DNA from 2 places in the Lysinibacillus sp. FSL K6-0075 genome. Region 2 is predicted to be linked to the other one. Evidence: predicted binding sites of a transcription regulator. Region 2 holds the regulator's gene; the other holds the start of a gene.

Region 1 (15,599 bases), 2.1 Mb from region 2:
CTATATTGCCTATCAATTAGTTAATGACACGCTGCACTGAATAAATATCAGGTGTTTGTTTAATTCGCTCAACAACCTTATGCAAATGTGAGATATTTGAAATAGAAATTGTTAAATGAATTGTTGCCATTTTATCACGGTCAGCACGACCACTGACTGCCAAAATATTTGTTTTTGTCTCACTAACAATTTGCATAATTTCATTTAATATACCAGGTCGATCAAAGGCTGATACTTCGATATCGACTGGATATTCTTTTTTCTCAGGAATGACACCATGCTCCCATTCCACTTCAATTAAGCGCTCCTGCTCATCCTCTATTTGAATATTTGGACAGTCCTCACGATGGACAGAAACACCTCTACCCTTCGTAATAAAGCCTACAATATCATCACCAGGAACAGGTGTACAGCAACGAGAAAGTCGAATAAGCATATTGTCAATGCCCTTTACAATAACACCGGATTCCGTTCGTTTTTGTGGAATTGGATTTTTCATTTTTTGTTCAATTTTCTCTAAAGCTTCTTCCTGCTCACGCTCTTTACGACGTTTTTCTGCTAAACGATTTACTATCTGCTGCGCAGTAATGCCACTCACGCCAACTGCCGCATACAAATCTTCTTCATTTGTATAGTTAAATTTATCGCATACACGTTTGAGGTTTTCAGAAGACATTGTTTCCTTTAAATCGAAATCCTGCGCACGGATTTCTTTTTCAATCATTTCTTTACCTTTGATAATATTTTCTTCACGTAGATGTCGCTTAAAGAATTGCTTAATCTTATTTTTCGCCTGAGAGGATTGTGCTATTTTTAGCCAATCGCGACTCGGACCAAAGGATTGTTTAGAAGTTAAAATTTCAATGATATCACCTGTTTTTAATGGTGTATCAAGCGGTACCATTTTCCCATTGATTTTCGCCCCAATCGTACGATTTCCGACTTCTGAATGGACACGATAAGCAAAATCAATAGGAACAGAACCTGCTGGTAATTCAATGACATCGCCTTCAGGTGTAAATACATAAACCATATCAGAAAATAAATCAAATTTTAAGGATTCCATAAATTCTTCTGCGTTGGAAGATTCATTTTGGAACTCTAAAATTTCGCGGAACCATGTTAATTTTTGATCGACATTCTGCTTTTGATGATCGACGTTTTTGCCTTCTTTATACGCCCAGTGTGCTGCAATCCCGTACTCTGCAATTTTGTGCATTTCCTTCGTGCGAATCTGTACCTCCAATGGGTCACCATAAGGTCCAATAACGGTCGTGTGCAGGGACTGGTACAGGTTTTGTTTTGGCATAGCAATGTAGTCTTTAAAGCGCCCTGGCATTGGTTTCCAGAGTGTATGCACAATCCCTAATACGGCATAGCAATCTTTAATACTATCGACAAGAACACGAATGGCTAATAAATCATAAATTTCATTAAACTGTTTCTTTTGTAGCACCATTTTTCGATAGATACTGTAAATATGTTTTGGTCGACCATAGACATCTGCGTCAATTTCAACCTCATTCAGTTGTGATTTCATCTCAGCCATCACATTTTCTAAATAAGCTTCACGTTCATCACGTTTTTTCTTCATCAGACTGACAATACGATAATATTGCTGTGGGTTTAAATAGCGCAGTGCTGTATCTTCAAGCTCCCATTTTACAGTCGATATTCCAAGACGATGTGCAAGTGGTGCAAAAATCTCTAGCGTCTCTTTTGAAATACGTCGTTGCTTTTCAGCAGGTAAATGCTTTAACGTACGCATATTATGAAGACGGTCTGCTAGCTTAATGAGGATGACACGGATATCCTGTGCCATAGCCACAAACATTTTCCGATGATTTTCAGCCTGCTGCGCCTCTTTTGATAAATATTTAATTTTCCCTAGTTTGGTAACACCATCAACAAGCACAGCTACCTCTTCGCCAAATTCACGTACCAAATCATCCCGCGTAAAATCCGTATCTTCGACAACATCATGTAAAAAACCTGCCGCTACAGTTTCTGGGTCCATTTGTAATTCAGCTAAAATACCTGCTACTTGTACTGGGTGAATAATATACGGTTCACCAGAGCTACGGAATTGCTCAATATGGGCATCCCTTGCTAATTCATATGCTTTTTTCACGAATGCGACATTTTCATCATTCATGTAGGATTTGACTAACTCAAAAACGTCCTCAGGAGTCAAAATTTGCTCTTTCGCCATAACATGTCCACCTTGCTCGTCAAATTTTTCAGATTAGATATAAACTTAATTGTATAAAATATTGTGGCCTATTGTAAAGAGACTGTATCATTTAGTTTAGTTAATCTCGTGAACAGTTCGAAAAATGGAAAAAATATTCTTCTTTTTAATAAAAAAGACCCTCTGCGACTTCACGTCACAAAGAGTCCTTGTTTCGACAAATGGATTAATGTAATTGATTGTAAGCTACAGCAATTTTCGCGCCGACTACTGCATTGTTTTTCACTAATGCAATATTGGCATCAAGACTTTTACCTTCAGTTAATTCTTTAACTTTGCCAAGTAAGAATGGTGTAACGTTTTTACCTTGAATGCCATTCTCTTCCGCTTCAACTAAAGCTTTTTCAATAATGTTTGTAATAAATGTATGCTCTAATGCTTCCGCCTCAGGAATTGGATTTGCAATGACTGCGCCGCCTTTCAAGCCTAATTGCCATTTCGCAGATAGCATTGCTGCAATTTCCTCAGGTGTATCCAATTGGAAGTTTACATCGAAACCACTTTGACGTGTGTAGAATGCTGGTAATTCATCCGTACCATAACCAACCACTGGCACACCTTTTGTTTCAAGATATTCTAGTGTAAGACCGATATCTAAAATTGATTTTGCGCCCGCACAGATAACGGCAACATTTGTTTGTGCTAATTCTTCTAAGTCAGCAGAGATATCCATTGTTGTTTCAGCACCACGGTGTACACCACCAATTCCGCCTGTTACAAAGATTTCAATACCTGCAAGCTCTGCACAGATCATTGTCGCTGCAACTGTTGTAGCACCTAATTTTTTCGTTGCTAGTAAGTAACCTAAGTCACGACGTGAAGCTTTCGCAACACCTTGAGCATTACCGAACATTTCTAGTTCTTCATCTGATAGACCAATTTTAATTTTTCCATCAATTAATGCAATGGTTGCAGGGACTGCACCATTATCGCGAATAATTTGCTCAACTTCACGCGCAGTTTGCACGTTTTGTGGGTATGGCATACCGTGTGAAATAATTGTTGATTCTAATGCAACGATTGGTAGACCTTTTGCTTGTCCTGCTTTTACTTCTTCTGATAATACGATGAATTCTTTCATGTTGTTATTCCTCCATTTCATTTTTCAACAAATCTACTGATAATTCAGGTCTTACTGTATAAGGAGATGCCAATGTATTTTTTGCATTGGTTAATCCAGCATCAATACATGTCTCAAAAGATTGTCCAGTCAACCAACTGTGAATGACAGCGCTGACAAAGGCATCTCCTGCTCCTGTTACATCTTCAATTTTGTCAATCACTTTGGCAGCAAATTGATGAGGCGCAATCGTTGTAGATGCTGCATAAACGCCCTTACTGCCAGCCGTGATAATGACATGTTCAGCACCTAGTTGTAGAAGCTGTTGTAATGCTTTTTCATAATGGGTAGCGTTTTCAATTTTATGTCCAACAATCGTTTCCGCTTCATCTGTGTTACAAATAAACCAAGTTACGCCTTGTAATGTTTCAGGTAGTCGATTCATTTTTGGCGAAGATACCGGCACAATAACAAGTGGAATAGCACGAGCAATGGCTACTTGCTGGATATATGCCACTGTTTCTTTTGGACAGTTTAAATCCAAAATAAAACATCCCGCGTTCACTAGCATTGTTTCATGTTTTTTCAACAAGCTAGGTAACAGAAGGTCATAAACCTCCATATTCGCTACAGCTAGTGCTAGCTCACCTTGTTCATCCATTATGGCAGTATAAGAACCCGTAGAAGCCTCTGCTAGCTGCTCTACATAACGTAGATTCATAAAGGATTCCGAAGCTTCTTGGATCACTTGCCAATCAGCATCTTTCCCTGCCGTTGTTAGTAACGTCACTTGGTGGTTTAATCTGCCTAAGTTTTCAGCAATATTTCGACCAACGCCACCTACACTAAAGGAAGAACTGGCAGGGTTAGATGTTCCAAATTGAACATTGCCCTTTACATGGAATTTGCGGTCTAAATTAGCTCCACCGATGCAAATAATTTCATTTTCCTCGGGTAAAATATAAGCACGACCTACAATTTTTCCTTGCTTCGTTAAACTAGACACTAAATTAGCAAGCACGGGACGTGACAGATTCATTGTATCTGCCATTTCTTGCTGAGACATAAACGGATTCTGGCGAATTAAAGCAAGCACCGCCTGTTCTCTTTCATTCATAGCATCACCTTTTATTATATTTGTTTATATTATAAACTTTTGTTTGTATTATGTCAAAAGATTCTTTATTAAAAAAGTTGAACCTCATCATACCGAGGTTCAACTTTTATTTGTTTATGCTTGCTGGGGTGTTTGCTTTTTAACAATGATGACGAATAAACTGGCCATTGCACAAAACATCCCTGCAAGGAAAAAAGCCCACGTATAGGAATTAAAAAATTTATAAATCAACCCTCCACCATACGCAGCAACCGCCGCTCCTGCTTGATGGGAGGCGAATATCCAGCCGTAGATAATACTACTTTTATGCATACCAAAAATTTGTCGTGTCATACTGATGGTTGGTGGCACAGTAGCAATCCAATCTAGTCCATAAAAGATGGTGAAAATCGTTAGTAAAACAAAAGACCCTTGCGCGAGTGCATAAGGAAGTAATAAAAGAGAAGCGCCTCTTAACATGTAATACCAAAACAATAACCAACGATTATCGAAGCGATCAGATAACCAGCCAGAGGCAGTCGTGCCTAATAAATTAAAAACGCCCATAAAGGAAAGAAGTGATGCAGCGGTAACTAAAGGAACACCAAAGCTAATACAATAAGAGACAAAATGAGTACCAATTAATCCGCTTGTCGATAGACCACAAATAAAAAAGCTGCCTGCTAGTAACCAAAACGCTTTAACCTTAATCGCCTCTAATAAACCATAAAAAGCCATGCTTATTGGATTCTTTTTTTGCTGTATTGGATGTTCTTCTATAGTCTCTTCTTGTCCATAAGGTGTCAAACCAATATCCTGGGGCTTATTTTTAATAAAAATAGCAATCATGAAGAACATTATTGTACTAAGGAGTAGCATTAATGCGATAGCCCATCGCCAAGAATAGTGTTCGATGATGATAGCTAGCACTGGCAGTAAAATTAACTGACCTGTGGCTGTACTTGCCGTTAAAATACCAACTGCTAACCCTCTGCGTTTTACAAACCAATGATTCGCAACATATGGACTAAGCACCGTTAAAAAAAGACTCGCCCCAAGACCAATAATGCCTCCCCAAATAACGATTAACTGCCAAGATTGACTCATCAAAAATGTTAAAGTCATTCCTACTACTAAAGTGGCCATGGCGCTGAGCATCATTTTCTTTAAGCCAATGACTTCAAGTAGTGCAGCCATAAATGGTCCAGATATGCCATATAAAAACAAACTTACAGCGAAAGCTAAAGCAATGGTTGAACGATCCCAGTGAAATTCTTTTTCAAGGGGATCGATAAACACACCAGATGATGACATCGTAATCCCTGCGACAATAATCGAGAAAAATGTGACGATCAAAATAAACCAACTATAATGAACACGCTTCACCCTAACACCTTCTTTTCTTATGATAGACCGCAAAACATGTATATACATGTTTAAGTCTATTCATTTCATTTATATGTATATACATGTATAATGATAGTAATCGTTCATAAAGCTGTCAAGAAGTAATTTCTAGTTTTTGGGTGTATACTAACAATAAGTAGAATCCCTTCAAAGGAGTACTGTCGATGAAGAATCAACTTAAAAATATTGATTATACACAAATATGTGTTTGTGCAAACCTTAGAAAGAAAACAAGGGTTGTCACGCAATTATATGATAAGCTACTACAGCCTACTGGTTTAAAAGTTACACAATATTCGATGCTTGCACATATCGACCTTCAACAAGCTGTGTCAATCAGCCGTTTAGGTGAAATATTACAACTCGATCAAACCACTGTAACACGTAATATTAATCTATTAAAGCAACATGGCTATGTTGAATTAAAGCGAGATACAAATGATGCTCGCACAAAAAAAATTACGCTCACTGAGGAAGGCTTAGAAAAGCTACATGAAGCCGCACCTATTTGGCAAGGAATTCAAGATAGAATCATCGAGGATATTGGAACCGAAAAATACGCAGATTTCTACGATACCTTGCGAACAATGCAAAAAATTATTCAAGCATATGACGAAGTATAAAAAAAGCGCCCACAGTGTAGGGCGCTTTTTCAATGCTCTTAATATTGAATAAGTGTTTTAATATTTAAATCGCCAAGCTTCTCGCGACCATTTAATTCTAAAAGTTCGATTAGGAATGCGCAGCCGACTACTTGACCACCTAATTGTTCCACTAAACGTACTGTTGCTTCAACTGTTCCCCCAGTAGCTAGTAAATCATCACAGATTAACACCTTTTGACCAGGCTTAATCGCATCGTGATGCATTGTTAATGTATCTTTTCCATACTCTAGACCATAGTCCGCACTAATCACCTCACGTGGTAATTTACCTGGTTTACGAACAGGTGCAAAGCCAATTTCAAGTGCATAGGCAACTGGGCAACCGATAATAAACCCACGAGCTTCAGGGCCAACCACAATTTCAGCTCCCACTTCTTTTGCATATTCTACAATTTGATCTGTTGCATATTTGTAAGCAGATCCATTATCCATAATTGTCGTAATATCTCTAAAAGTAATGCCTTCTTTTGGCCAGTTTTCAACCGTTGTAACGTATTGCTTTAAATCCATGTTCTTGCTCCTCCTACGAAACGTTATACGTCCGTTTATGTTAATCGTTCATCAAACCATTGTTTTAATTCTATATAAGGAGCATAGACAAGCTTTTGCTCCATTTCAATCTGTTCTGAACGTTGTTTGTAAGACGGTGCCTCTGTTAGTGCTTGTTTTGGGGCATTCACGTTGACAGTCGTCAGTCCACTCTCCATTTTAACAAAATCAAGCTCAAAAAACACCTGTGTCATAAATTTTAATGTTTCTAATGGCCAGCCCGTATGCTTCGCTAAATCTGCAATATGCATATCAAGCGGAAAGGCTGGTCGATTTTTCAAGAATTTATAATACCAAGCAAATTGTTCACGAGTAGGTAAACCACTAAAGTATTGCGAATCAGGCATATAAAAATGTGCATAAATACGTGAAGGTGTTGTCTTCTGTAAAATGTCTTCTAGCTTTTGAACATGGTGTGGCAAGTCTAAGAGCACGATGTAATCACTTTGTTCAATATTTGAAAGGGTTGGGTCAACCAATGTAATAGGTGCACCAATTAATGATTGATAATAGGTCATCGTTTCTGGACGAAAGGCGATAAACTGTGCCTCGTCCTTCGGTACCGTATTCAGCCATCGAGCTGTTTGGCGGATACCACGAATATCAAATAGTTGCCATTCTGTTGTTTGGACATCCTCGATCATAAATTGGGCTTTTTTACGGCCCTGCCATTCGTTAATTTGCAAATCGCCTATAAAGGAAACTTTGATGCCATACGTTAATTCATCATGTAAATGCCCTTTATTAAAACCAACACTATCCAATTTGTCATAGCCGTTTGTTATTTCCATTTTAATATGATTCTCGGCCGCTCCAATTTTACGCATGGAGGCGATTTCTACATCCTCAAGCACATAAACAGGCTTCGGGAAATCTGTGCCAAACGGGCCTAACGTTGAAATTTCCTCAATAGCATCTGCTGAAATTTCGTCAATGCTGAGCGGAATATCAATATGCACAATCGGTGTTAATTGCTCCTCTGTTAAGCAGGCTCTGGCCTGCGCATCCAAGCGCGTACGTAGTTCATCCACATGCTCTAATGATAAGGTCATACCTGCAGCCATAGGATGTCCACCAAAATGCGGTAAAATATCTCGATTTTTAGCTAGTTCGTTATATAGATGGAATCCTTCAATGCTTCGAGCAGAGCCTTTTGCTGTGCCCTTTTCGGGATCGAGTGACAGCACAATCGTTGGACGATAATACAGTTCAACGAGACGTGAGGCTACAATTCCCACAACACCTGCATTCCAGCCCTCGCCAGCAACAACAAGAACTAAGGAATTGCCGACTTTTTCATCTGCTTCAATCAGTGCAATGGCTTCATCCGTAATACTTTTCACAATATCTTTGCGCTCGGTATTGCAGGCATTTAACAGTTTTGCCAATGCGGTTGCTTTAGCATTATCCTCTGCCATTAATAATTCCACGCCAGGAGCCGCTTCACCAAGTCGACCAACGGCATTTAATCGCGGCCCAAAATAAAAGCCAATCGTTTCTTCCGTAATTTTTGTCTGCTCTGTACTGGCTATGTCACACATCGCTTGTACCCACGGGCTAAGAGAACGGCGCATTTCCTGTATACCTCGCTTCACGAGATAACGATTTTCGTCCACCAAAGGGACTAAATCTGCTACAGTGCCAATCGCCACAAATTCAATTAAATGGCTTGGTAGTTCACCATATAGAGCATGTGCCAGCTTAAAGGCAACCCCTACTCCCGCTAACTCGCCGAACGGATATTGTCCTTCTGGTATTCGAGGATGAAGAATAATATCTGCTGGCGGTAGCTCCTCACCTGGCTCATGGTGATCTGTCACAATGACATCCATGCCAAGCTCCTTCGCTACTCGAATAGGCTCGATACCAGATATCCCATTATCCACTGTAATGATTAACTGTACACCCTCTTCATAGGCCTCCCGAAATAGGGCTTCATGCGGACCATAACCATGGATAAAACGATTCGGAATTTTAAAGGAGACGTCCGCTCCTAGATCTAGTAAAACATGTAACATAACGGTTGTGCTTGTCACACCATCTGCATCATAATCACCATACACTAAAATTTTCTCACCATTATCTAGTGCTTGTTCAATTCGTGCCACTGCTTCAGCCATACCATGCATAAGAAATGGATCATGGATATTTGCCTCAGTCATATTTAATAAGCTTTCTGCGTCAGCTGTTGTTTCGCAGCCTCGTGCTGCTAAAATTTTTGCTGCAATCGCAGAAAGTTGTAAGTCATTTTGTAATGCTTGTACAAGTGTTGCGTCTGGACGCTCCACCTGCCATCTTTTTTTCGATAGAATCATCTTCTCACTTCCTTACGAAAGCTATTATACCGAATTTCTATAGGTTACGCACTATCCGTCAGATTGATAGTTTTATCCATTACTTTTTAATTTCTATCCGTCCCTTTTCCATATCTATCCGCCAATTACAGCATTCTATCCACATCATTACAAAAAAGCCTACTCTTTCTAAAGAGTAGACTTCTCTAACATACCTTTTGAAGCGGCTACCAATGCTTCCACTGTTGCCAAATCCCCTTCATGCAATGCTGTGACAATGGCACTACCGACAATCACGCCATCTCCCAAAGCCCCCATCTTTTTCACTTGCTCGGGTGTTGAAATGCCAAAGCCTGCAAGCACTGGAATTGGACTTGCTTGACGTAGGCTTGCAAAATGCTGTTCTAAATTATCGGCAAAACGCGACCTTGCGCCTGTAATGCCATTGACGGTCACTGCATAAACAAAGCCCTGACTTGCTGAAGCAATACGAGCGATTCGCTCAGGTGGGCTTGTTAATGAGACGAGTTGCACAACATCGATGCCATATGGATTTAATGCCTCACGTAACAACTCACTTTCTTCCAATGGGACATCTGGTACAATTAATCCCTTCACTCCCCCAGCTACACAGGCTTGCGCAAAGGCCTCTAAGTCATACGCTAACACTGGATTGAAATAAGTCATGACTACAAGAGGCACTGTTATTTCATCTTTAAATGACGCAAGTGTTTGTAATACGTTTCTTAATGTCACACCGGCTGCTAGTGCCCGTTCCCCTGCTCGTTCAATCGTTGGACCATCTGCGACAGGATCTGTAAAAGGAATCCCTACTTCAATAGCTGTTACCTCTAATTGCTGCAGTTTTAAAATAGTCGGCTTAATGGTCTCTAGCCCTCCATCACCTGCCATGATATAAGGTATAAAAGCTTTATGTCCTGCAACCTTTGCTTGTTCAATCGCTTGCTGTAAAGTCGTCATTTAACATCCCCTCCTAGTGCTGCTCGAACTGTGTGGACATCTTTATCTCCTCGACCAGATAAGCACACCACAATGATCTGATCTTTTGACATAGTCTTTGCAAGTTTTGCTGTGTAAGCAATGGCATGAGAACTTTCAAGCGCAGGCAGTATCCCCTCAGTTCGGCTTAATAATTGTAAGGCTTCCAGTGCTTCAGCATCTGTGATGGAGTCAAATTGTGCTCGACCAATATCATGTAAGTAACAATGCTCTGGCCCTTTCCCTGGATAATCTAACCCAGCCGAAATAGAATGAGCTTCTTGGACAAAGCCGTTTTCGTCCTGTAATAAATACATGTAGGCGCCATGCAATACACCTAATTGTCCACCTGCGATGGCCGCTGCATGCTTCCCAGTGTCAAGACCACTTCCTGCCGCCTCCACACCGTATAAGGCAACTGATTCATCATCAACAAATGGATGAAACATACCGATTGCATTACTGCCGCCTCCAATACAGGCAACAACTGCATCTGGTAAACGACCCTCTTTTTGCATGATTTGCTTTCTTGTTTCTACCCCGATGACACGCTGAAATTCTCGGACAATTTTCGGGAATGGATGTGGACCTAAGGCAGAGCCTAAAATATAATGGGTGTCCTCAACATTTGTCACCCAATAGCGTAGTGCAGCATTCACAGCATCCTTTAATGTTTTAGAACCACTTTCCACCGATTGAACTTTTGTGCCAAGCAGCTCCATACGAAAGACATTTAACTGCTGACGTTTGATATCTTCTGCACCCATAAAAACAACACATTCAAGATTTAATAATGCACATGCAGTGGCCGTTGCTACACCATGCTGACCAGCACCTGTTTCAGCAACAATTTTCTTTTTGCCCATGCGTTTGGCTAGAAGTGCTTGCCCAATCGCATTATTAATTTTATGTGCACCTGTATGATTTAAATCTTCACGCTTTAAATAAATCTTTGCTCCATCTAGTGCCTTTGTTAAATTTTCTGCGTAATAGAGCGGTGTTTCACGTCCAACATACTCCTCTAAATAATAGGACAGCTCCTCTGTAAATACTGGATCTTTTAATGCTTCGTCATAGGCAGTTTCTAATTCTAGCAGAGCTGTCATTAATGTTTCTGGCACAAACCGTCCGCCAAATTGCCCAAAACGTCCTTCCTTTGTCGGTACACTATTTGCTATTGATATTCCCATCATCTGCTCCCCCTCTTTACTGCCTGTAAAAATGCTTGTATTTTGGTAGAATCCTTGATTCCATCTGTTTCCACACCACTCGATACATCCACCATAAAAGGACCTACATCTGAAATAGCTGCTTCAATATTGTCTACATTGAGACCACCCGCTAATAGTAACTTTTCTTTCGGAATACCTACTTGCTCAAGCAGTGTCCAATCAAAAGTGTGACCACTCCCGCCTTTAAACTCTGTACCAGGCGCGTCGAATAAATAATAATCTACCTGATAGTTAGCAGCCGCTTGAACATCCTCTTGTCCTCGTATCGACAATGCCTTGATGGCAGGATAGCCTTGCTCCTGAATAAATGCTGGCGTTTCCTCCCCATGATATTGCACATAATCTAAAGGCACTCGCTCTACCGCTTCCTTTAATTCAGCTGGCGTTGGATTGACAAAGACACCTATTTTCAAAACGCCTTGTGGTACATGTTTCGCTAACTGTTGGGCTTGCTCAATGGATACACGACGTTTACTCGGTGCAAAAACAAAACCTACAGCATCTGCACCAGCATGAATCGCTGTTTTAACATGTGCTTGTTCCTGTAATCCGCAAATTTTGACCTTTGTCATACTGATGCCCCCTCCTTACTTACCTGCAATTGGCGTAGTGCTTGCCCCGCATCCCCACTCCGCATTAATGCTTCACCTACAAGGACACCACTAGCCCCCATTAAGGCTACTTGATTCGCATCTTCTTCTGACCAAATACCGCTTTCACTAATTAATACTCGCTCCTCATCAAATGGAAACACATCGGCAATTTCTCTTGTGCGCTCTAGGCTTACTTCAAAGGTACGTAAATCTCGATTATTCACGCCAATTAACTTTGCATCTACTGCAAGTGCACGTTCAAGCTCCACACGATCGTGCACTTCCACTAAAACTTCTAGGCCTAAGCCCGTTGCATAGCTATATAAATCACGTAAGGCATCGTCTGTTAAAGCCGCTACAATTAATAAAATAATGGATGCACCTGCTGCCTTCGCAAATCGAATTTGCACCCGATCAATCATAAAATCCTTACAAAGAAGAGGCGTATCGACTGCACGAGCAACTGCTGCTAAATCTTCAAAGGAGCCTTTAAAAAACTCCTTGTCTGTTAAGACTGAAATAGCTGCTGCTCCTGCTTGTGCATAGACTTGTGCTTGAGCAACTGGGTCTGCCCCACCAGCAATTAATCCCTTGGAAGGCGAGGCACGCTTCATTTCAGCAATGACTTGTAGTGTATGGGCTTGACGCAATGTCTCAACTAATGATGGACGTGGCGTTTCAGTAAAATTTGCTAAAGGATCTGGCTGCTCTAATAAAGCGCCTACCTCGATCTTCTTTTGCTGTAAAATTTTATTGAGTATATTCATTACCCTACCTCCACTTCTTTAATTTGCTTGCTATAGGTAACAACCGCTTCTAATTTTTGTCGTGCTCGCCCACTAAAAATACTTTCCTTTGCCATGGCTACACCTTCTTTAATGGTTTCTGCTTGACCATACCCAAATAAGCCGATACCAGCATTTAATACTACCGTATCTAAATAAGGACTCTGCTCCCCAGCCAATATTTTTTGCATAATCACTGCATTTTCATCTGCATTGCCACCACGGATGGCCTCTAAAGGTGCCGTTTGAAGACCGATATCTTCGGCAGTTAGGGAAAAGGGAATTAGATCCCCTTTATCTACTAAAACCAATGTATTTTGCCCTGCTAATGAAGCCTCATCTAAGCCTTGTGGTCCGGAAACGACAATGGCCCGCTCACGTCCAAGCATTTGTAAGACTGAGGCATATTCCATGACAAAATTCGGTCGATTAATGCCCGTAAATTGTGTGGACAATGGGACTGGATTTGTTAAAGGGCCAACAAGATTAAAGATCGTTGGTTTACCTAATGAACGGCGAACTTCACCAATTCTTTTTAATTTCGGATGGACATTCGGTGCATAAATAAAAGCGATTCCCTCTCTCTCTAGCAAATCGACTGTTTGTGGGATGGTAATTGCTGTATGAATACCTAGTGCTTCTAACACATCTGAGCTACCAGAGGAGGAAGAGATTTTACGGTTCCCATGTTTGGCAATTTTGACACCTGCTCCAGCTAACACGAAAGCAGAAGCTGTACTAATGTTAAAGGTATGAAGACCATCTCCCCCTGTACCGCAATTATCCATATAGTGATCTTCCTTTACGGCTACATCGAGAGCAAAAGATCGCATAATGGTTGCTAATGCGGCTACTTCATGTGCAGTTTCTCCCTTCGCAGATAAAGCTGTTAAAAAGCTGGCCATTTCTTCTTTAGGTGTGTCATCCTGAAACAACCATTGGGCTGCCTGCAACATTTCTTCGTATATGAGATGTGTTCCCTGCAGTACTTTCTGTTGTAATTGCTCCATTAGTTTCGCCCTCCATTGTTCACCAATAACTGTAAAAATGCCTGTTCTTCCGCTTGCACTTTTTGTAAAACGTTTTCCACATTTGTATACTTCGTCATAGTTATTGTTGATTGCATATGCATAGTATCCTGATTAATCACGATAGATTGCCCTGTTAAGGCAAAATCCAAATGACCATTAAACCCAATAAAGCCAAGAGCACCAAAATTACCAGCTGTATGCGAAAAATCCGTTGCTGAACTTGGTGATATAGTTGCTGCTAAAACATCAAGGGCATGCAGCATTGGTAAAAGCTTTCCTTCAATCCTAGATGTCATATGCAGTGCCTTTTTTGACCTCTGGATACGCATAGCCTCCATGACCTGAACAGAATCCGGGAAACAAACCGACTGTAATTCTTGCTGAACAGCACTAACAAGAAGTGCATGCGATTGTCTAATGCTCGCATGGTTGTATAATTGGCGTTCATTTTCTAAATCTTCATTTTTTGTTTCCCCTCGTGGGCATGTTCCCTCTGTAGGCGTCGCAATAACTCTTTCACCTTTTACTCGGATTAGACTTTCAGGAGAAGTACCTAACACAACATGATCCTCAAATTCTACATAATACAGATAAGCTGCAGGCTTTTTTTTGCGCAGCTGTCTATACAAAGCCAACGTATCACCTTGAAAGTTGGCTACATCACGCTTCGGCAGAACTATCCTTGTTATGTCATCATGTAAATTGGCTTGCATTGTCTGTAAAACCGTTGCAAATGACTCATTTGTTGTAGCATCAAGCGGTTGATAACGATAAGATGCTTCGTCACTGATCTGCCCATTTACTATTTGTTGAGCTAATTCTTCCAAATCAGGTTGTTGTTTTTCTGCATCAATATTTGTATGAATCAATGTCACTTCATCTGTTTGATGATCGAATACAATGATTGTTTCATACACATGAAAATGAGCATCAGGCAATTCTATTTTCTTGTCTACGAACATCGTTGTGCCGCCAAAACCTATATATCCAACGGCACCACCTGAAAATGGAAATTGTGTCGTATTGGAGATACGTGGCATGAGTCGTTTAAGAAGGACAAAGAGCTCACCTTTATGCACATATGTTTTCCCTGTTTTATAGGAAACCTCTTGGATTTCTTCGCCCACTCCTTTATATGTTTTTCGTGGATTGGCACCAATAAATGAATACCTTCCTGCTCCTTCATGTTGAGCGGAACTTTCCAATAAAAATTTATGTTTTCCCTGTAAACGCCTGAAAATTAAAATAGGTGTTAAGGAATCGCCATTGATGGTTTTCATTTTTGTTCTTGAACTCGTTGTTTGCATAGCTATTTTGCTCCTTTTTTCAAAGATTCCTTTAGCTAATGTTTAGACGAATGCTGAATGAAAATAAAAAAGCCCTCTGCAAAAAGGATTATTCCTAATTGCAGAGGACGATTATGACCGCGTTGCCACCTCATATTAGAGCATATGCTCTCACTTTTGTGCTTTTCATCATAGGTATGTTAAACCACACCTTGAAAGCACCCCTATAACGTGGGGAATCACGTTCGCTTTTTATAAGCGACTCTCATAAGTCCATTCACATAAACTGTAAATCAGTTTACACCATCCACTGACTCTCTTTATTACACACTTATGCTACTACTCTTATTCA
Region 2 (15,599 bases):
TCATGGTTTTTTTTAATGCTAAAGATATAGTTAACTTTAATTTATTATAAAATAAAATTTTCTGCCTATGTAAGTACATTCATAAAGATGATGAATTATAAGTAGTTGATTAAGGCTATTATAACAAAATCCAAATATGTATTGAATGAAATTTAAGATTATGCATAGTTCTTTGTGACTAATCATTGAATTATTTTTGAATTTTCATATGAATTATCTAATCAAAATCGGAACAAAGTTGCATTTTGGTAGTGTCAGAATACCATAGTTGTAGTATCATTTGTATATAAATAGAAAAACCACTAAGTAAAATAAAGGATGATGTGGATGAAAACATACATAAAAATAATTAGCTTGTTTTTGGTAATTGTTCTAATTGTGGGATTTTTTGTTCCATCATTTGTGCTAAATGACACAGTTTTTGCTAAAGAAGGTCCCGAATCTTCAACCATTGGAGGTATTGAGATCAATGATGTGAAAACATCAGATTTAGCCACAACTTTACAAAATGCAATCTCAGAATGGCAAGGTGCGGAAATAGAAATTGTTAGTGATGGCATTTCCAAAACTATCGACCCGAAACAATTTGTTTTTGATACATCAGCAGCTATTGCTCAGTACGAAATGCTGACAAAAAAACCTTGGTATGCATTTTGGCAAAAAGAGAAAATTGTTCATATTCCCATTCCTGTTACCGTTAATGAAGTAATTACACAGCAAATAGATGAAGCAGGTATTTGGGATACAGATAAAACACTTCAGAAATTAATCTTACAGGCCAGCTATTTGAAGGAGCATAAGGTTGAAGCCGTTATCAATGAAGATTCCATGCAAACCGAGGAAAGGATTGCCTTTCAGATTGCCGAGCTACCAGCAAATAGTCAAGGGGTAGCGAAAATCATTCCGTTATTAAATGATGTCAATCTAGTACCAAATCAATCGATCTCGTTGCTTTCACTATTAGGTGAACAGGCTGGGGTTGTCAATGATGCAGGTTTAGATTTTGTCGCGTCCATGCTATATAGTGTCATTCTTCAAACGGATTACGAAATTCTTGAAAGACATTCTCAGGAAATCAATCCAAGCTATTTACAGCAGGGAATTGAAGCGGATATCAATGCAGCATTAGTAAAAGACTTACAATTTATAAATCGTTCCGAACAGCTTGGTAAAATGAAAGCATCTATGGAAGGTAATCAATTAAAGATAGAAGTTTTTGCAGCAGCGAAAGAAAAGGACATTACAGTTCGCGTCAGCAAGGATAAAATCGTGAAGCCACGAATTATTTATCGCTATTCGGAGGATTTAAAAGCTGGACAAGAACGAGTGGAGCAAGAGGGTAAAGAGGGTTCAAGAGTGGAAGTGTATCGTTCCATTGTAGAGAACGGAGCAACAGAAGAACAATTCATTAGTAGAGATTATTATGCACCTCAAAATCGAATTGTTACGCGTTCATCGCAGGAGCCTGTTACGATCACAACACCTACTCAAAACGTAGGGGCAGGAACATCAGATCCTGATTTAGAAGTGGATTTAGATGGGAATGGCTTGCCTGACATGAAACCTTCAACACCAGAGGAAACAAAGCAAGAAGATGGACCAGAAATTGTCTATGGCTACTATGACAAGGGTGGCAATTTTGTACAAACAAGTCCATAACGATTGGAGGTATGTTTATGGCAATGAAGCCAGGGCGTAAACGTTTAGGGGATTTACTGGTTGAATCAGGTGTTATCACAGCTGACCAGCTAGAGTACGCATTAACTACTAAGATGAAAAATGAGAAGCTTGGAGATTTCCTTATTAAAGAAAACTTCCTAACAGAGCAGCAGCTTATTGAGGTCTTAGAATTCCAGCTGGGTATTCCTCATATTAGCTTGAATCAGTTTTCAATTAGTCCCGAATTATTACAGCTAATTCCTGCGGAGCTGGCAAAGCGGACAAATATTATGCCGATTCGCAAAGAAAAAAATAAATTGTTTATTGCAATGGAAGACCCGATGGATTATTTCGCCATTGAGGAAGTTCGCATGACGACGGGCTGTCAAATCGAGACAAGTATTGCAGCAAAAGATGATTTATATCGAACGATAACAAAGTACTATGATTTACAGGAATCAATGGATGCGGCCATGTTGGATTTAGCTGCGACTAGTACGGAAACACAAGAAGAAATTGAAAATGAGGATTCACCTATTGTTCGTTTAGTGAATCAAATTATTGCCAATGGTGTCGCACAGCGCGCAAGTGATATCCATTTTGATCCACAAGAAACAGAGCTTCGTGTCCGCTATCGAGTAGATGGAGTGCTTCGTACTGAACGATCCTTGCCCAAGCATATGCAAAATGTCGTATTGGCTCGTATTAAAATTATGGGTAATTTAAATATTACAGAAAATCGTATCCCACAGGATGGACGTATTAAAACCAATGTTAATTTTAGACCTGTCGATATCCGTTTAGCCACATTACCAACAGTCTATGGTGAAAAGGTTGTTATGCGTATTTTAGATTTAACCAATTCAGCCAATGATATTGACAAATTAGGCTTTAGTGCAAGTAATGAGGCACTTTTTAGGAAAATGATAGCCCATCCAAACGGTATGATGTTGATTACTGGTCCAACAGGCTCAGGGAAGTCCTCTACTTTATATGCGGCACTTTCTCATTTAAATGAAGAAGGCGTCAATATTATTACGGTTGAGGACCCAGTGGAATATCAATTAGATGGTATCAACCAAATCCAAGTAAAAGAGGAAGTCGGTTTAACATTTGCGGTAGGTTTACGATCAATTTTACGACAGGACCCTGACATTGTGATGGTGGGGGAAATTCGTGACCTTGAAACAGCGCAAATTGCTATTCGTGCTTCACTAACAGGCCATCTAGTGTTAAGTACGCTGCACACTAATAGTGCCATAGAATCTATTTCAAGACTACATGATATGGGGATTGAGCCATTTCTACTATCCTCTTCCCTTGTAGGAATCATGGCACAACGTCTTGTACGTAAAGTTTGTCGTGATTGTGCTGAACCATATGTATTCACTTCACGTGAACTTGAAATACTTGAGGAAAATGGGGTGGAGGGCGTAACGCATGGTAAAAAAGGTCGTGGGTGTCCTGCCTGCAACCATACAGGCTACCGAGGGCGTATGGCGATTCATGAAATCCTCCCCGTAGATCGTCAAATGAAGGATATGATTTTAAATCGTGTTGGTGATAGCGTACTACGTGATTATATGAAAGAGAAAGGTTTCCATACCTTATTAGTAGATGGATTACTAAAGGTTGTAGCTGGCAAAACAACCACATCAGAAATATTACGTGTTGCAAGTGCAGACTAGGGGTGAAAGAAATGACAGCATATTCAATCGTTGAATTATTAACACGTGCATTTGAAGAGAAAGCATCGGATCTACATTTAACAAAAGGTATTCCACCAGTATATCGTATTCATGGGCAACTGGAGCATTATGGCACAGTGCCGCTAGAAACAGAAGATTTAAAGGAAATGGTAAAGGTCATTCTCCCTGTCCATAAACAACAGGAGTTTGAGGACAAAGGTGAAACGGACTTTAACTTTTCATTGCCTGGGAAATGTCGATTCCGTGTCAACGCCTATCATCAGCGAAATGAAGTAACGATTGCGGCTCGTTTAATTGAGGCTAAAATTCCTTCTATTGAAGCGCTCAATATGCCACAGGTGTTATATAAGCTTGCGGAAAAACCACAAGGCTTAATTTTAGTGACTGGCCCAACAGGCTCAGGAAAATCAACTACCTTGGCAGCAATGATTGATCATATTAATGAAACGAGATCAAAACATATTATTACGTTAGAGGATCCAATCGAATATTTGCATACACATAAGAAGTCTGTCATCAATCAGCGTGAGATTGGTGTCGATACGATGAGCTTTGCAAATGGTTTACGTGCATCACTACGTCAGGACCCAGATATTATTTTAGTCGGGGAGATGCGAGATTACGAAACCATTTCAACGGCTATTACGGCTGCTGAAACAGGGCATTTAGTCATGGCTACACTTCATACAAGTAGTGCACCAACAACGATCGACCGTATTATAGACGTATTTCCACCACATCAGCAAAGTCAAATTCGTGTGCAGCTTGCGAATGTACTGCAAGGTATTGTTTCTCAGCGTTTATTTGTACGTAAGGATGTAAAAGGGCGTATTGCGGCGACAGAAATTTTAGTACAGGCACCTGCCATCTCGAATTTAATTCGTAATGAAAAAATCCATCAAATTCCAAGTGTGATGCAGACAAGTAAAGCATTAGGTATGCACACGTTGGAATATTCGATGCAACACTTAATTACGACAGGTAAGATTTCACTTGAGGATGCACGACCATATATGAACGCTGGTGATTATAGTTGACGATATTTCGTTATAGTGGTCGTACCAAAACAGGAGCACCTAAAAAGGGCATTATCGAGGCACCGAATAAAAAGGTAGCCATGGAAAAGCTTCGAGCACAAGGAATTAATGCACGAGAACTTCAGGAATCAAATAGCATTTTACATAAAGATATTGCTTTTGGGACAAAAGTGAAGCACCAGGAATTTGTTATTTATTGTCGGCAATATGCGACATTAATTCGTGCGGGCGTTCCTGTCGTTGAAGCAACCCATATTTTGGGTGAGCAAACAAGGAGTAAACCACTGAAGCGAGCATTAATGCAGGTTGAAGAGGATATTCGAAATGGGATGGCATTTTCAGATGCAGCAGGTAAACATCCAAAAGTGTTTCCATTGCTATTTGTCAATATGATGCGTGCTGGTGAGGCTACAGGAAACGTCGATGATACATTAGATCGCCTTGCAAGCACACTAGAAAAGCAATATAACATTAAGAAAAAAATTCAATCTGCCATGACCTATCCAGCGATTTTATCACTTTTAACACTGGTGGTTGGTATGTTTTTAATGGTGTTCATTGTGCCAACCTTTATGGATGCATTTAAAGAAATGAATTTGGAAATGCCATTAATAACGGTCATTGTAGTAGGTATTAGTGATTGGCTCATTCAATTTTGGTACCTTGTGATTTTGGGACTATTGGTGTTAGTAGTGGGCTTACACTATTTCTATAAAAATAATAAAGAGTTTCATTATGCCGTCAATGTATTTTTACTGCGTATGCCAATCTTCGGACAGCTGTTGCAAAAGGATATTATCGCGAGAATGACAAGAACCTTGTCAACACTCTTTAGCAGCTCAGTGCCAATTCTACAAGCCTTAACAATTGTAGAAAAGGTTGGCGGCAATCCAGTAATGGGTAAAGTAGTACTAGAAGCCCGCGATAATTTAGAAAAGGGTGGCACATTATCAGAGCCACTTGAAAAAAGCTGGCTATTTCCACCGCTTGTTACACAAATGACATCAATTGGTGAGAAAACAGGGTCCTTGGATTACATGCTTGAAAAGATTGCTGATTTTTATGAAGAAGAAGTAAACCGTGCCGTCGATACAATGAAGTCACTTATTGAGCCTTTAATGATAGTGGTGTTGGCCCTAGTTGTAGGAGTCATTGTAGCGGCTATATTCTTACCAATGTTCCAACTATATGAAAATATGTAATTTGCAGAGTGCTAAGGAATTAAAGTTTGGAGAATTAAATTAGAAGCTCGTGTTTTCACACTTCATATAAAACTATTAAGGAGGAATTACCAATGGTTAAAAAATGGAAAAATACAAAACTATTGAAAAATGAGAAAGGTTTAACGTTAATTGAACTATTAGCTGTAATTGTTATCCTTGCAATTATCGCTGCTATCGCTGTACCAGCTATTGGCAGTATTATTGATAACTCACGATACAAAGCTGCTAAATCTGATGCAATAATGGCACTAAATTCAGCCAATATTTATTTTACTGACACACCTACCGACGATAAAGGTGCAGAAATTACAGAAGTTGATTTGGATACATTGATAGAGGAAGGATATCTTGAGACTGAAGGAACATTAGATGATGACATAAAGATAAATAAGGCATCTGGTGGGGCAACTACAATTAGTGGTACTGCAAAAGCTGGGAAATATACAATTACATTTAGTAGTGCGAAACAAGATGACATTTCCAATGATAATCAAAAAGTTAAGAAAGACAGCAAAGATGGTGCAATTACAGTATCTGGAAAAACTCCTTGATAAACAGAAAGTAAGTAATCAGTCCTCCCCACTCACTCAGAAACGCAAATTTTCTTGCGTTTCTGGCTGGGAAATGGATGACTAATTGAAAAAATCATTTATACTGAATAGGATAAGGAGGTCTTTTCACATGTTTAAGAGAAAAAGAAAGTCGCATGTTTCGATTGAACTGAAGGATTATGTGCTGCGTGCGATTGTGGCGAAAGGACCAGAGCCTAATCAGTGGCAAGGCTATGAATACCCTTTAACAGCTGGAATCGTTGAAAATGGGACAATCGTCGATGAGGTAGCTCTTTTTGAGATTATTAAAGAGCAAGTGATGAAATGGACAGGGAAAAAACAGGCTGTCCGTATGTTTGTACCTGATACGACGGTTTTATTAAAAAACTTTGAGCACCCTAAAGATGTCAAACCTCAGGAATTACGAGGATATGCTGAAATGGAATTGGGGCATTCCATTCATTTACCATTTCAAGACCCTTTAATTGATGTTTATGATGCAGATGCCGAGGATGGTAAGGCCATTTTATTTGCTGCGCCCTCTGAAGAGATTACGAAAATGGTAGGGATGCTGCTAGATGTTTCATTAGAACCGGAAGCTGCCGATATTCGAGCGCTATGCAATATACGTTTATTAGAGCACATGTCATTATTAATGCCTAATAAAACGTATTTAATTGCTGAATGGTCGATTAATGAGCTCTCTATCAGTATTTTTTCCAATGGCCAAGTGGAGTTTTTGCGCTATCAATCGATTGAAGTGGATATGACGCAATGGCAGGGGAAGAAAGAGAATGAGTTTAACTATCAATTTATCTATAATGGCGAGGCTGAGAATTATCAAATGGTCGTGATGGATCAGGTTTTGGAGATCGATCGAATGATGAATTTCTTTAAGTTTTCTTTACATAAAGGTGAAAAAGCAGTGGATGAAATTATCATGCTTGGGGATAACCCATTATTGAAATCAATAGGAAACTTATTAGCTTCTAATTTAGAACCACCACTGAGGGTTGTCGATGGGAAAAAAATTGAGAAATTGTTTCCTCGCTTTAAGCGAGAATTTTCAACGTTGCTTGGCTTAGCTTTGAAGGAGGTTCATTAATGGTTCCAGATATAAACCTCTTACCACAACTTGAAAAAAGAACGACCTCTCCAAAGCTTTTTTATAGCTTGGTGATAGTCATTGTTGGACTCATTGTGGCTTATTTACTTTTTTTATTTTTTACGTCAAAAAGTGATTTAGCACGATTGACTGCAGAGGAACAGGCATTAACGACACAGCTTGATCAATTACAGCAAGAGCTAGATGCAAGACAAAGTGTCGACCAAGGTTCGTTGGAAGAATCTGTGACATTTATTCAAGGTGTTTCTTATCCTGTAACACCGTTGATTGATGAAACGAGAACTTTATTACCAACTCATTCGTATTTACGTAGCTACGTTTTCGGGGAGAATACGGTAAACATTGAAGTAGATTTTGAAACGATGACAGATATATCGAAATATGTGGAGCGACTTTTAATGAGTAGCTATTTTACAGACGCTCAAATTAACACGGTCTCAAACTTTGATATAGAGCTAGGGGAACAAAGGGAATTAACACCCCAACAAAAATTTAAAGAAGTACCGCGCTATTCAGTGTCTATTACAGCGACAATCGACTTTATGTATTTAGCTGGAGGACGACGCTCATGAATAAATTAACGAGTAGTAAAAATTCATCCATCATCTTATTGCTTGCGCTGATAGCTGCTATTTTATTTGCGCTGTATTATTATTTGCTATCACCAAAATTGAATGAAGTGAATGAAAAAGAGCGTAGTGTATTGCAGGTGCAGCAAGGATTAGCTAGTGTCAAAGAACAACTCGCTCAATTGGACAAGGAGCAGGGACAGCCTACTATTAATATATTAACGCTAAGACAAAAGCTACCTGCAACAAGAGCCGTTGAAAAGATAATTCTCGATTTGGCTGAGATTGAAGAGGTGACAGGAACTCGTATACAGTCTTTAACTGTCCAGGGTGAGAATGGCACTGTGACACCTTCAGATGTATCGAATGAGCTCAATATGTTAGAACAGGCTGAAGCAGAGGTCAATGGTGATCAGGAGAACAAGGAGACCACTACACCGATTGCTTCTCTTTCAAAGGACTCTTTACCAGCTAATTTAAAGCTCATTACTTTTATCTTAGAGGTTGGGGCGCTTGATTTTAATTCGCTTGAAAGCTTTTTACAGGAGGTTGAACAATTAGAGCGCGTGATGAAAACCGATAAGATTGAATTTAAATTACCTGGAGAGCAGGAACAGCTAGAGAAAGATGCAGATCTTACGTTAAAGGCAACAGTGCAAGTGACGACGTTCTATTACGAAGAACAACAATAAACTTTATTGATAGGCGCACCATACTTCATTTGTATGGGCGCCTATTGGTTTAGGAGGACATAAAATTGGAAATGGCTTATACGATCTTTATTTTTTTATTTGGACTTGTCTTTGGCTCTTTTTATAATGTTGTCGGCTTACGTGTACCGCAGAAGGAGTCGATTGTACACCCTCCTTCCCATTGTACGAAATGCCAGAGACGACTAACGGCGCTTGATTTAGTGCCAGTATTGTCCTATGTATTTTTAGGAGGAAAATGTCGGAGTTGTGGCAACAAAATTTCTTGGGTTTACCCAGTCATAGAATTAATGACAGGTGTATTATTTGCCTTTGCTTATTGGCGGCTAGGCTGGAGCATAGAATTAATAGTAGCTTTCGTTTTTATCTCCTTATTAGTCATCATTGTAGTGTCAGATTTGGCCTATATGCAGATTCCAGATAAGGTGCTATTATTCTTTTTACCCTTGCTTGCTATTGGACGAGTTCTATCACCATTAACACCTTGGTGGGACTCTCTTGTGGGTGCTGTTGTTGGTTTTGGCATATTATATATAATTGCTGTGCTATCGAACGGTGGCATGGGTGGAGGCGATATTAAATTATTCTTTTTAATTGGTCTCGTTCTGGGTACAATTGATACACTGTTAACGCTGTTTTTAGCTGCTGTTATTGGTATGATTGTCGGATTTACTGTGTTATCGAAGAACAAACAGGGGAGAAAAACACCCATTCCGTTTGGGCCTTCTATTGCACTGGCCGCAGTCATTGTTTATTTCTATGGCGATCTATTAATCAATTGGTATTTAGGCTTTTGGTAATTGTTTAATCTTCAAGAATGTGGAGGGAAGCAAGTGAAACCGATTATTGGTATTACAGCCTTTGTGGAGGATGATTTATCCTCTCGATTAAATGCTGCTTACAGCAAAAGCATTATTGAAGCAGGTGGAATTCCACTGATTATTCCGATTGGAGTAGAAGAAGAGGCAGCACAGATTTTAGCCATGACAGATGGTTTAATGTTATCGGGCGGCCATGATGTGCATCCATTTCTGTTCGGGGCCGAGCCTTCATTAAAGCTTGGAAAAATTCATCCAGCGCGAGATACGGTTGAATTAGCCTTAATTGAAGCTGCATTCCAACGGAAAATGCCTATTTTCGGTATTTGTCGAGGGATTCAAATATTAAATGTTGCATTAGGTGGTACTTTATATCAGGACATTGATAGTGACCATTTTAGTAACAAGTTACTCCAACATACGCAGCAATCAGGTCGAGCTGTAGCTACTCATTCTGTACAGGTTATTGCTGACAATCTATTAGCGACTATCGTTGAACAAGAGAAGATTGCAGTGAATTCATTTCATCATCAAGCGGTGAATGTGTTAGCAGAAAAATTAAAAGTAGCAGCAAAATCCAGCGACGGTATTATCGAAGCGGTAGTTCATGAGGAGATGCCATTTTGCTTGGCTGTTCAGTGGCATCCTGAGGAACTAGCCATAGCAGGAGATGAGAGTGCTCAAAAGCTATTTTCAGCCTTTATTGAAGCGAGCTTAAAATTTAAGAAGGAAGCTTAGAAGGGGCATTATACAAAGAATCCAATCGTATATGGATTCTTTTTTTGCGTAAAAAAGAGGATACATGCTCTTAGAAGGAACATAATCCTCAAAACCTGCTTTAATCGTTAATGTACACGTCTGTAAAGACCTACAACTTGTCCTAAAATCGAAACTTGATCGACAATAATAGGTTCCATAGAAGAATTTTCAGGTTGTAAACGGAAATGGTTTTTCTCTTTAAAGAAACGTTTTACAGTTGCTTCATCCTCAGCTGTCATAGCTACAACAATATCCCCATTATTAGCTGTTGCCTTTTGTTTGACAATGACTAAATCTCCATCTAAAATCCCAGCTTCAATCATTGATTCCCCCATGATTTCTAGCATGAACAATTGATCTTCACTTGTGCCATACGTATCGGGTAATGGGAAGTATTCTTCAATATTTTCAATTGCTGTAATTGGAGAACCAGCTGTAACCTTCCCGACAAGTGGGACATGGATCACCTGTTGCTTTTGAATGGATTCTTCAGGCTCTAAAATTTCAATTGCGCGTGGCTTTGTTGGATCTCGACGAATAAAGCCTTTTTGTTCTAATCGAGCTAAATGTCCATGAACAGTTGAACTGGAAGCAAGTCCAACTGCTTCACCAATTTCACGTACTGATGGTGGATATCCTTTAGCTCGTACCTCTTCCTTAATGAAAGCTAAAATGTCCTCTTGTCTTTTCGAAACTTTTTTCATGCGTGCTCACCTCTTTTTTCTAATATCATTCTACTTATTTGATAGTATAACAGAATGCGAACATGTATGCAAACATAGGTTCGAAAAGTGTTTGACAAAAACGTTTGTTCGCTTTATTATGGGAACATACATTCCGAACAAACATTCTTAAAAAGGGGTAATGATTATGACATGGTTGAAGAAAAACACACATATCTCAATTTTAATAGGAGCTTGTTTACTATTTGCAGCATACCTTTACATTACTGATCCAGGAAAAGTTAGTTACGCAGAAATTCAAATTGAACATGGAGATAGCTTGTGGTCGTTAGCTGAGCAATATCGTGGTAAAATGAGTACTGATGATTGGATAAAGCTTGTAAAAACGGAAAATGAACTAGCAGATATTAAAATTGTAGCGGGAAAATCTCTAGTTATTCCTGTAGTGAGTGATCAAGCCAGTCCCATCAATACTATCGAAATTGCGAGAAATGAACAATGATAAATAATCAACTATCGGCTGTTGTCTATTGTCGCGTAAGTACTGAAAAAGAAACACAAAGCTCCTCATTAGAGCGCCAGCAGGAAGAGTTGCTGCGCTATGCTAAAGAGCAAGGCTATGCGGTGAAGGGCGTGTTTAAAGATCAACATAGTGGCTATGATGTAGAACGTGAAGGCTTACTAGAAATGCTTGATTTTATAAAAGATAAGAACATTAATGCTCTTTTTGTCCAAGATGAAACTCGTTTAGGACGAGGCAATGCAAGGATGGCTGTATTACATTTATTACAAAAGTCAGCAACTGACGTTTTTTCGATGCGTGATGCAGGCCCAGTTCAATTAAATGAAATGGATACGATGCTGCTTGAAATTTTAGCGATTGTAGAGGAGTATCAGCGTAGAATCCATAATGCTAAAATTCGACGAGGTATGCGACGTGCTGTAGAAAACGGCTATCGTCCAGAAAATAATTTATCGAACCGAGGTAATCCGCAGGGGCAGGAGCGAAAAGATCTACCTGTAGAGGAAATTGTGAAGCTCCGCAAACGTGGATTTACCTTTGAAGAAATTTCTATAACGCTTAGAGGGTTAGGATTTGAGGTAAGTAAGGCGACTGTACATCGTCGTTTCCAAGAGCACCAAGAAAGATTAGCAGGAAAATAATATTCCTGCTAATTTTTTTTCTGTAAAAAACTACTGAAGCGAAGAAAAGCTTTCGATGATAACATGATTAGGCAGTTGGAAAGGGTGCTCTTTATTTATTCGATCATAAAACATGATGCCATTTAAATGATCGATTTCATGCTGTACAACGATGGCCCCATAGCCCTGTAACTGTACAATGATTTCATGTCCATCGATGTCGTAAGCTTTGACTTTAATTCTCTCATATCTCGGTACAAAACCAGGGACAGGTCGATTTACAGATAGACAGCCTTCTCCCTCCGGTAGATAAATCATATTAAGGGAATGACTCATTATTTTAGGGTTAATCAGCATCATTTCTTGGTCATCAAAGAGTACAGCAAACATTCGTTTATCTACGCCAATTTGATTAGCAGAGAGCCCACTCCCAGGGCGAAGCTTATATTTTTTTGCTAGCGTTGGATTTTGGCTATTTTTCAGATATTGTAGCATGGCTAGGAGGGTATTTCGGTCCTCATTGGTCACGGGTATCGATACTTCTTGAGTTTGTTTTCTTAAAATTGCTGAGTGTTCTTTCACGAAGTCCTTCATTGTAATCATATAATTTGGGTGAAATTTAGTCATAGATAAACACCTCATCAATTCGGCTATTGAGAACCTTAGCAATCTTAAAAGCTAATTCTAGGGTCGGATCATATTTATCATTTTCAATACTATTAATGGTCTGTCTCACAACTCCACACTCTTTTGCAAGAGCAGCTTGTGTTATGCCTAATTTTTTTCTTAAAATTTTGATGATGTTCTTCAGAATTATTCCTCCATTTTGTCCAAAGTATTAGACATATATCGTAAGATAAGAATTAAAAAATGTCCAACTAATTGGACATTTTTTGGTGTGAAAAACAAAACAGTCAATTGAAGGGGAGAAATGGATTTCCATTGCAGGCTGCTTGCTTTCTTGTAGCACACAGACGGAACGGAAATCACCCCACAGCCTTGTTAAAAATTCTCATTCTACTAATGACATCATCTTTTTCAACAACATGAAATGCCCGATTAATTGGACATTTGGGTTTTAAATCATCACTTAATACCAATTTTCATCAAAATTTAGCTTTAACGCATGCCCGAAACAAATACCGAAAGGAATAAAACCTCTTCCTCTTGCTGTAATGATATTTCCATCTTGTACCACTAGTTCATCTGAATAGTTATGAAGTTCAAAGCATCCTAACTGCTCCATGCCATCTAAAGGTAGTCCTACTGTATATTTTTTGTTCTTTAAGACCCCTGCTTTTGCTAATAGGTAAGGGGAGCTAGAAATACTTGCAATCATTCCTCCTTTTGCAGATAGAAGATGAATGAAGTCTAGTAAGCTCTCTTCAAGTTGTAATGTAGAAATATCCATACAGCCTGGTAATAGTAGACTATCAATATCGTCAAGCTCTACCTCATTCACGGATAAATCAGCTATACAATTTAAACCAGATTCTCCTCTGATAGGTTTGGTATTCGATGCAAGTGTGATGATGGGTTTACCGCCTTGCATTAATATGGACAAAGCAACACTCAATTCATATTCACTAAATTGTGGGTATAATAACACCGCAGTTTTCTTCATTTCATACACCTCTTACCTTTAAATCGTTCCATTCTTCCTCTAAAATAGCGTAATAGTATTCATCCCACCAAGTCTCTCCATGAGGTATGCATTTTTTAAAAAATCCTTCTTGGCGCATCCCGATTTTTTCCATGACTCGGTAAGAAGCGATATTTTCTGGCTGGCATGTGGCAATAATTCGATGAAGTTTCATTTTATTAAAGCCGTGATCTAATAGGGCCTGAGCAGCTTCAGAAGCATAGCCATGATAATGATAGGCAGGATTCATAACCCATCCAATTTCATACGTATGATCGCCAAAGTATTTGTGGAAAACAAGATGACCAATGACTCGCTGTTGTTCACGTAAAACAATGGCGAAATGTTTTGCTTGCTCGTTGCTATTCTCTGTTATGAAATTTTGAACCTGATCTTCATTCAACACACCCTCTGGCATATAGTGCATGACCGTTTTGTCGGACATATAGCTATAAACGGCCTGCCAATCTGAGGCTTCAAATGTTCGAATAAGTAATCTAGGTGTTGTGATGTTCATGATAGCTCCTCCTAATATCTATCAAATTTTTCCTTTTATTATTAGTTATACACCTCTAACTTCTGGAAGTCATGTAAATAATGGCTAAGAAGTGTTTTTAAGGGTTGGTATAACTGCATTTTAAGGGAAACCATGCTATACTTTGCATACTGAGGTCATTAAGCTAGGTACTGAAAGGTGTGTAACCATGTTATCAAAGGAAAAAATTAACCGAATTAATGAATTATCTGCTAAAGCAAAAAGCGGACAATTAACAGAGGAAGAAGCAAAGGAGCGAACAGCGCTTCGCAAGGAGTATTTAGATACGTTTAGAGCAACTATGCGAGATACGATTGAAAACGTTAAAGTGGTAGATGCAGAAGGAAATGATGTAACTCCTGAGAAGGTAAAACAAGCACAAAAAAATAAATTTCTAAATTAATGTGACACAATTCAATAAAGTATGTATGAAAACGCAAATAGTATAACAAAAGCATTGTTTTCTAAAGCAATGTTGACTAAACTGTAAAAGAACAATATATAGGACGAGAAAGGATGTCACAATATAATGACTCAACACGCGGATCTTTTAGCAATTAATGCTATCCGAACTTTGTCAATCGATGCTATTGAAAAAGCAAATTCTGGTCACCCAGGTTTACCAATGGGGGCAGCGCCAATGGCTTATACGCTTTGGACAAAACAATTACGCCATAATCCAGCAAATCCAAAATGGTTTAACCGTGATCGTTTTGTACTATCAGCAGGCCATGGTTCAATGCTTTTATACAGCTTACTGCACCTTGGAGGCTATGGTTTACCAATGGAAGAAATTCAAAACTTCCGCCAATGGGATTCATTAACACCAGGACATCCTGAATACGGTCATACAGTAGGGGTAGAGGCAACAACTGGTCCTCTTGGACAAGGAATCGCTATGACTGTTGGTATGGCTATGGCTGAGCGCCATTTAGCTGCTACTTACAATAAACCAGGTCATGACATTGTTGACCACTACACATTTGCGCTATGTGGCGATGGTGACTTAATGGAAGGTGTAGCAGCAGAAGCTATTTCATTAGCTGGTCACTTAAAACTTGAAAAATTAATCGTGCTTTACGATTCTAATGATATTTCTTTAGATGGTGACTTAGAAAAGTCATTCTCAGAAAACGTGCAAAAACGCTTCGAATCTTATGGCTGGAATTACTTAAAAGTGGCAGATGGTACAGATGTAGATGCTGTTAATGCTGCTATTGAGGAAGCGAAAAAATCAACTGGCAAGCCAACATTAATTGAAGTGAAAACAGTGATTGGTTTTGGTTCTCCAAATAAATCTGGTAAAGCAGATTCTCACGGTGCACCACTTGGTACAGATGAAGTTGTCTTAACGAAGGCTGCCTATGAGTGGGCACATGAACCATTCCAAATTCCTGCAGAAGTTTACGATACATTTAATGCGGCTGCTGAAGTG

Evidence for each region. Region 2 encodes LexA, which represses DNA repair genes until DNA is damaged. Its sites were predicted from a motif close to CGAACATATGTTCG; they were not measured.
Region 1: the regulator LexA is predicted to act here: its motif matches at 4,461-4,474, upstream of MHB65_RS16570 (carbohydrate kinase).

Annotation. Positions count from the first base shown of each region.
Region 1 is NZ_CP151947.1:3,376,581-3,392,179, forward strand. It holds gene MHB65_RS16560 (bifunctional (p)ppGpp synthetase/guanosine-3',5'-bis(diphosphate) 3'-pyrophosphohydrolase) at 17-2,212, opposite strand; gene MHB65_RS16565 (pseudouridine-5'-phosphate glycosidase) at 2,418-3,332, opposite strand; gene MHB65_RS16570 (carbohydrate kinase) at 3,337-4,428, opposite strand; gene MHB65_RS16575 (MFS transporter) at 4,543-5,793, opposite strand; gene MHB65_RS16580 (MarR family winged helix-turn-helix transcriptional regulator) at 5,979-6,437, shown strand; gene MHB65_RS16585 (adenine phosphoribosyltransferase) at 6,476-6,988, opposite strand; gene recJ (single-stranded-DNA-specific exonuclease RecJ) at 7,024-9,342, opposite strand; gene trpA (tryptophan synthase subunit alpha) at 9,511-10,302, opposite strand; gene trpB (tryptophan synthase subunit beta) at 10,299-11,510, opposite strand; gene MHB65_RS16605 (phosphoribosylanthranilate isomerase) at 11,510-12,124, opposite strand; gene trpC (indole-3-glycerol phosphate synthase TrpC) at 12,121-12,912, opposite strand; gene trpD (anthranilate phosphoribosyltransferase) at 12,912-13,940, opposite strand; gene MHB65_RS16620 (chorismate-binding protein) at 13,940-15,268, opposite strand; T-box leader at 15,369-15,599, opposite strand, start outside.
Region 2 is NZ_CP151947.1:1,300,182-1,315,780, forward strand. It holds gene MHB65_RS06070 (G5 domain-containing protein) at 328-1,659, shown strand; gene MHB65_RS06075 (GspE/PulE family protein) at 1,683-3,347, shown strand; gene MHB65_RS06080 (type IV pilus twitching motility protein PilT) at 3,359-4,405, shown strand; gene MHB65_RS06085 (type II secretion system F family protein) at 4,402-5,607, shown strand; gene MHB65_RS06090 (prepilin-type N-terminal cleavage/methylation domain-containing protein) at 5,700-6,179, shown strand; gene pilM (pilus assembly protein PilM) at 6,310-7,284, shown strand; gene MHB65_RS06100 (hypothetical protein) at 7,284-7,877, shown strand; gene MHB65_RS06105 (hypothetical protein) at 7,874-8,566, shown strand; gene MHB65_RS06110 (prepilin peptidase) at 8,632-9,384, shown strand; gene MHB65_RS06115 (gamma-glutamyl-gamma-aminobutyrate hydrolase family protein) at 9,418-10,140, shown strand; gene lexA (transcriptional repressor LexA) at 10,248-10,865, opposite strand; gene MHB65_RS06125 (LysM peptidoglycan-binding domain-containing protein) at 11,032-11,346, shown strand; gene MHB65_RS06130 (recombinase family protein) at 11,343-12,008, shown strand; gene def (peptide deformylase) at 12,039-12,614, opposite strand; gene MHB65_RS06140 (helix-turn-helix transcriptional regulator) at 12,607-12,798, opposite strand; gene MHB65_RS06145 (DJ-1/PfpI family protein) at 13,078-13,611, opposite strand; gene MHB65_RS06150 (GNAT family protein) at 13,613-14,146, opposite strand; gene MHB65_RS06155 (DUF896 domain-containing protein) at 14,334-14,567, shown strand; gene tkt (transketolase) at 14,694-15,599, shown strand, end outside.